Regions from separate parts of the Streptomyces sp. NPDC002853 genome, predicted to be linked through region 2. Evidence: riboswitches for the same ligand, from Rfam matches in the RefSeq annotation. Region 2 holds a riboswitch; each other region holds the start of a gene.
What was found. A riboswitch is a leader RNA that binds a small molecule or an ion and turns the genes downstream of it on or off. The one in region 2 is predicted to bind S-adenosylmethionine.
Positions count from the first base shown of each region.

Region 1: it holds a riboswitch for S-adenosylmethionine, as region 2 does, so the genes downstream of both, thrC (threonine synthase) here and ACWD02_RS12870 (putative leader peptide) in region 2, are expected to answer to the same signal.
Region 3: it holds a riboswitch for S-adenosylmethionine, as region 2 does, so the genes downstream of both, ACWD02_RS00280 (aminotransferase class V-fold PLP-dependent enzyme) here and ACWD02_RS12870 (putative leader peptide) in region 2, are expected to answer to the same signal.

Region 1 covers NZ_JBSFUS010000009.1:353,500-355,694, forward strand. The annotation lists gene ACWD02_RS26165 (MoaD/ThiS family protein) at 1-39, opposite strand, end outside; gene thrC (threonine synthase) at 142-1,458, opposite strand; SAM riboswitch class I at 1,476-1,610, opposite strand; gene ACWD02_RS26175 (glucosyl-3-phosphoglycerate synthase) at 1,780-2,195, shown strand, end outside.
Region 2 covers NZ_JBSFUS010000004.1:365,324-367,518, reverse strand. The annotation lists gene ACWD02_RS12875 (M13 family metallopeptidase) at 1-784, shown strand, start outside; SAM riboswitch class IV at 987-1,100, shown strand; gene ACWD02_RS12870 (putative leader peptide) at 1,148-1,273, shown strand; gene ACWD02_RS12865 (LLM class flavin-dependent oxidoreductase) at 1,352-2,195, shown strand, end outside.
Region 3 covers NZ_JBSFUS010000001.1:54,551-56,745, reverse strand. The annotation lists gene trpD (anthranilate phosphoribosyltransferase) at 1-935, shown strand, start outside; SAM riboswitch class IV at 1,010-1,126, shown strand; gene ACWD02_RS00280 (aminotransferase class V-fold PLP-dependent enzyme) at 1,293-2,195, shown strand, end outside.

The sequences.
Region 1 (2,195 bases), on a different contig from region 2:
GGTGCGAAGAATGGTGGGGATGCGGACGTTTACGCTCATGGATTCACCTCGGGGTGCGTGGGGCCCCTTCAGGGGCGCGGGGAACTGCGCGACCAGCCACAACGGTCCGCAGGCGGAAAGAAGGCTCAGGCCCTACGGCGGCTAACCGGCAAGACCAGCGGAGCGAAACGCGTCAAGGCTGGGCTTGATCGTCGCCGTCGCCTGAGACGTCTCGGCAACGGCGTCGAGGGTCTTGAGCCCATCGCCCGTGTTCAACACGACCGTGGTCAGCGAGGGATCGATGAGCCCCGCATCGAGCAGCTTCTTCGTGACGCCCACGGTCACGCCGCCCGCGGTCTCCGCGAAGATCCCTTCCGTGCGAGCGAGAAGCTTGATCGCGTCCACGACCTGCTCGTCGTTCACGTCCTCCACCGCACCGCCCGTGCGACGCGCGATGTCCAGGACGTACGGCCCGTCGGCGGGGTTGCCGATGGCGAGCGACTTGGCGATGGTGTTCGGCTTCTGGGGGCGCACGACGTCGTGCCCGGCCTTGAAGGCGGTGGACACCGGCGAGCAGCCCTCGGCCTGCGCCCCGAAGATCTTGTAGGGCTTGTCCTCGACCAGACCCAGCTGGATGAGCTCCTTCAGACCCTTGTCGATCTTCGTGAGCTGCGAGCCCGAGGCGATCGGGATGACCAGCTGGTCGGGAAGGACCCACCCCAGCTGCTCGCAGATCTCGTACGCGAGGGTCTTGGAACCCTCGCCGTAGTACGGCCGCAGGTTCACGTTCACGAAGCCCCAGCCCTCGCCCAGCGGGTCGCCGATGAGCTCGGAGCAGAAGCGGTTCACGTCGTCGTAGTTGCCCTCGATGCCGACGAGCTCGCCGCCGTACACCGCGGCCATGACGACCTTGCCCTGCTCCAGGTCGTGCGGGATGAACACGCAGGAGCGGAAGCCGGCGCGGGCCGCGGCGGCACCGACGGCGCCCGCGAGGTTGCCGGTGGAGGAACAGGAGAGCGTGGTGAAGCCGAAGGCGCGCGCGGCCTCGATGGCCTGCGCGACGACGCGGTCCTTGAAGGAGTGCGTCGGGTTGCCGGAGTCGTCCTTGACGAACAGCTTGCCCTGCTCGACGCCGAGCTCACGGGCGAGGTTGTCGGCCTTGACGAGCTTGGTCCAGCCGGGGTTGATGTTCGGCTTCTCGGCGACGTTCGCCGGGACGGGAAGGAGCGGGGCGTAGCGCCAGATGTTGTCGGGGCCGGCCTCGATCTGCTTCCTGAGCGCCTCGGGGTCACCGGTCGGCAGGTCGTACGCCACTTCGAGCGGGCCGAAACAGGCCTGACAGGCGAAGATCGGGCCGAGGGCGTAGAGCTCGCCGCACTCGCGGCAAGAGAGGCCCGATGCGGGGCCGAGGTCCACGGAACCCGTGGAAGCCTGGGTGGAAGGGGTGGTGTCGTTCGTTGCGACAGTCTGCGCAGCCATGGAGGCGAGGCCCTTTCTCCTCATCTTCCCCGCGACGAATTTCGCCGCGAGACGGAATTGGCACCTTCCCCACCGAGACCTCGCGTGCGCGGTCGGCGGGATGGTTGCCGGGGCTTCAACGGGCCGTATCCCTCTGCCCCTCTGGATGAGCGGTATGGCGCCGGGGGCTTCAGGGGCCCCAGGGCATTTGTCGCGCGATGACCCCGGCATGCGATGGTCATCGGCGTTGTTCAAGACTGTAACCGACGGCCTGGACCCTTGAGATAGTCGTCCGAACCGCGAGATGGATCACATGTAGGCCACACACAGGAGGAGCCACCCGTGCTGGAAGAGGCCGAGCGCTGGCTGACCAGGCGTTCCTGGTCCGTTGCCGACCGTCCGCTCAGCGCGCTCGTCGCCGCCAAGCGGGCGTCGGGGACCTCGGTGAGCGTCGTGCTGCCCGCGCTCGACGAGGAGGGGACGGTCGGCGAGATCGTCGCCGAGATCCGCCGTGAGCTGGTCGAGAAGGCCGCTCTCGTCGACGAGCTCGTGGTGATCGACTCCGGCTCGCGGGACCGTACGGCCGAGGTCGCCCGGAAGGCGGGCGCGCGGGTCGTGCACCGGGACGTGATCCTGCCGCGCATCCCGGCCGTGCCCGGCAAGGGCGAGGTCATGTGGCGCTCGCTCCTGGTGACCGGCGGTGACATCGTCGCGTTCGTCGACGCGGACCTGCGGGAGTTCTCGGCGGACTTCGTCAC
Region 2 (2,195 bases):
CGGATACCCCGACACCTTCCGCGACTACTCCGCCCTCCAGGTGTCCGCGGACGACCTGCTCGGCAACGCGCAGGCGGCGGACGCCTTCGAGTCCGACCGGCAGCTCGCGAAGATCGGCGCGCCGGTCGACCGCGACGAGTGGTTCATGCTGCCGCAGACCGTCAACGCCTACTACAACCCGGGCACCAACGAGATCTGCTTCCCCGCGGGCATCCTGCAGAAGCCGTTCTTCTCGCCCGACGCCGATCCCGCCGAGAACTACGGCGGCATCGGCTCGGTCATCGGCCACGAGATCGGCCACGGCTTCGACGACCAGGGCGCGCAGTACGACGGCGCGGGCAACCTCAACGACTGGTGGACCGCGGCCGACAAGACCGCGTTCGAGGCGAAGTCGAAGGCGCTGGTCAAGCAGTACGACGCGTTCTCGCCCCGCAACCTCCCCGGCGAGTTCGTCAACGGCTCGCTGACGGTGGGCGAGAACATCGGCGACCTGGGTGGCCTGACCATCGGGCACACGGCGTACAAGATCGCGCTCAACGGCGACCCGATGCCCACGAAGGACGGCCTGACCGGCTCCCAGCGGCTCTTCATGAACTGGGCCTACTGCTGGCGCACCAAGCGCCGCAAGGAGCAGGAGCAGCAGTACCTCACCATCGACCCGCACTCGCCGCCGGAGTTCCGGGCCAACATCGTCCGTAACCTCGACGAGTTCCACGAGGCGTTCGGGACGAGGGAGGGCGACGGTCTCTGGCTGGAGCGGGCGGACCGCGTCAGGATCTGGTGAACTCCCGGGGCGGACGCGGCACTTCGGCCGCGGCCGCCCCGGTCCGTCGACCGCATCAGCGCGGGCCGGAACAGAACCAGCGGCCCGGTGGTTGTGCCTGACGAAGGCGGACGCTGAAGGGGGACGGCGTGTGCGGTGATGCCGGCCCGGCCATGATCCACGGGCATTGCGCACGGCTGCGCCCTCACGTAGCGTCCGAACAGGTTACGAGTGTCAGCGTCAAGTCCTGGCTTGCTGACCGGCAACCGCGCCTCGCGGCGGGGTGCTCCAGGTGAGGACCAGGCGGAGCCCGACCAGGGTTCCGCGAGCGCGAGACCGGCGAGGCCGTGGGCCCGCCGGGCCGGAAGGGCGGAGGTGACGGTCGTGCCGCTGCTGCCGCCGGTGCCCGGCCCCCGCCCCGTGGTGATCGCCCCGAGCCGCCAGGTGCACCTGTACTCCCGGCACCACATCGACCTGCAGCGTGTCGCCGGCGCGCTCTGTCGTTCCTGACCCGTCACCCGCCGCCGCGCACCCTCGTAGCCGAGGGGCCGGTGTTCTCGTACGGTCGATCAGGAAGGCACTCCTCTCGTGTCGTCATCACCTTCATCCCCGCTGTCCTCTTCTGCTCCCGCGGCTCCGTCCGCCCCGCTGCACCTTGCCGTCGCACTCGACGGGGCGGGCTGGCACCCGGCCGCCTGGCGTGAACCGGCGTCCCGTCCACAGGAGTTGTTCACTGCCCGGTACTGGGCCGATCTGGTCACGGAGGCCGAGCGCGGCCTCCTCGACTTCGTGACGATCGAGGACGGGCTCGGCCCGCAGTCCTCGCACTTCACCGAGCCCGACGGACGCACCGACCAGATCCGCGGGCGGCTCGACGCCGTCCTCATCGCCGCCCGCGTCGCCCCGCTGACCAGGCACATCGGTCTGGTGCCGACGGTGGTGGCCACACACACGGAGCCCTTCCACATATCCAAGGCGATCGCCACGCTCGACTACGTGAGCACGGGCCGTGCGGGCGTCCGCGTGCAGGTGTCGGCGCGCCGGAACGAGGCCGCGCACTTCGGACGCCGTACATTTCCCGCCTTCGGAATCGAGGACCTCGAACGCCCGGACGTACGGGAGTTGACCGCTGACCTCTTCGACGAGGCGGCCGACCACATCGAAGTGGTGCGCCGCCTCTGGGACAGCTGGGAGGACGACGCGGAGATCCGGGACGTCGCCACCGGCCGCTTCATCGACCGCGACAAGCTGCACTACGTCGACTTCGAGGGCAAGCACTTCAGCGTCAAGGGCCCCTCGATCACGCCCAGGCCGCCGCAGGGCAGGCCCGTCGTCAGCGCGCTCGCCCACGAGTCCCCGACCCAGGCGCCTCTCCGGCTGCTCGGCCGCTCGGCGGACATCGGATACGTGACGCCGCGCGACGCCGGACACG
Region 3 (2,195 bases), on a different contig from region 2:
GCGGCGAGGCGACCGACGCGCAGATCGCGGGTTTCGTCGTCGCCCTGCGGGCCAAGGGCGAGACCGTGGACGAGATCTCCGGCCTCGTCCGCACGATGTACGAGCACGCGAACGTGATCGAGGTGCCGGGGCGGACCGTCGACATCGTCGGCACCGGCGGTGACGGAGCCAAGACCGTCAACATCTCCACGATGTCCGCGATCGTGGCCGCGGGCGCGGGCGCGAAGGTCGTCAAGCACGGCAACCGCGCCGCATCCAGCGCCTCGGGAGCCTCCGACGTCCTGGAGAAGCTCGGGGTGAACCTGGAGCTGCCGCTGCATCGCGTCGTCGAGGTGGCCGAGGAAGCCGGGATCACCTTCTGCTTCGCCGTGAAGTTCCACCCGGCGCTGCGGCACGCGGGCGGGGCGCGCAGCCAGTTGGGCATCCGGACCGTCTTCAACGCCCTCGGTCCGCTCACCAACCCGGCCAAGGTGCGGGCCCAGGCGGTCGGCGTGGCCGACCCGAGGATGGCGCCGATCGTGGCCGGGGTCTTCGCCGAGCGCGGGCACTCCTCCCTGGTCTTCCGCGGCGACGACGGTCTCGACGAGCTGACGACCACCTCGACCTCCCGGGTCTGGGTGGTGCGGGACGGAGCCGTGCGCGAGGAGGCCTTCGACCCGCGGGACGTCGGCATCGACCTCGTCCCCGTCGAGGCGCTGCGGGGCGCCGACGCCTCGTACAACGCCGAGGTGGCGCTGCGCCTCCTGGACGGCGAGAAGGGCCCTGTGCGGGACGCCGTCCTGCTCAACACGGCGGCGGCCCTGGTGGCCCTCTCGCCGGGCGAGGGGACCCTGGTGGAGCAGATCGGCGCCGGCATCGCGAAGGCGGCGGAGTCGATCGACTCCGGGTCGGCGAAGAAGGCCCTCGAGCTGTGGGTGGCGGCCAGCAACAGGTGAGTGTGGCGCCCACCGCAGTCCGGCATCCGGACTGCGGTGGGCACCGAGAAGATCGTGTGGCAAGATGCTGCGCAGGTCATGAGTGACAGCGATTAGGCCCCGGCTCGCTGTCCGGCAACCCTCCGTCCGTGGCGGGGTGCCCCGGGTGAAGACCAGGCCGTGGACAGCAAGGTCCATGGCAAGCGCGGACCCCTGCGAACAACCCTGGGGTCCTGGTCCTCAAGGGAGCAGTCTCGTGAGCAAGCGAATGCGATAGGGCTTTCCGGCCCCTTTTCCGCACCCCCTTTTTCTTCTTCACTGCGGCGCCGTACGCGCGCTCTCGCAGTGAACTCGCCTGCCTTCCCACGGGAGTTCGCCATGTCCGCACGCTCTGTCGCCACCACCGAAGCCGTCTCCGCCGAGTCCGTCTCCGCCGAGTCCGCCGACCCCTGCTGTGCCGCGCCGCTGCCGGTGCTCGGCCGTGACGTCACCGTGCCGCTCGTCACCGGCGGCGAGGTGACCTACGCCGCGCTCGACTACGCGGCCAGCGCCCCGGCCCTGCAGCGGGTGTGGGACGACGTGGCCGCCTACGCGCCGTACTACGGCAGCGTGCACCGCGGTGCCGGGTACCTCTCGCAGCTCTCCACCGACCTCTTCGAGAACAGCCGGGTCACCGTCGCCGAGTTCCTCGGCTGCCGCGAGGACGACCAGGTCGTCTTCACCCGCTCGACCACCGACTCGCTCAACCTGCTCGCCGCCGCGCTGCCCGCCGACTGCCAGGTCTTCGTCTTCGAGACCGAGCACCACGCCTCGCTGCTTCCGTGGCGCGACGCCCGCGTGACGTACCTGAACGCCCCGCGCACCGCCGACCAGGCCGTCGCCACCCTGGAGCGCGCCCTCGCCGACCGCGACCCCTACGGCCCCGCCCTGGTCTGCGTGACCGGCGCGTCGAATGTCACCGGTGAGCTGTGGCCGGTCAAGGAGCTGGCCGCCGCCGCTCACGCGCACGGTGCCCGCATCGTCCTGGACGCCGCGCAGCTCGCGCCCCACCACCCGGTCTCCATCGCTGAGCTGGACGTCGACTGGGTCGCCTTCTCCGGCCACAAGCTGTACGCGCCCTTCGGATCGGGCGTCCTCGCGGGCCGCTCCGACTGGCTGCGGGCGGCCGAGCCGTACCTCGCGGGCGGCGGCGCGTCGCGGAAGGTCGCGCGGCGTACGGACGGCGGAGTGGACGTCGAGTGGCACGACACCGCGGCGCGGCACGAGGCCGGTTCGCCGAAC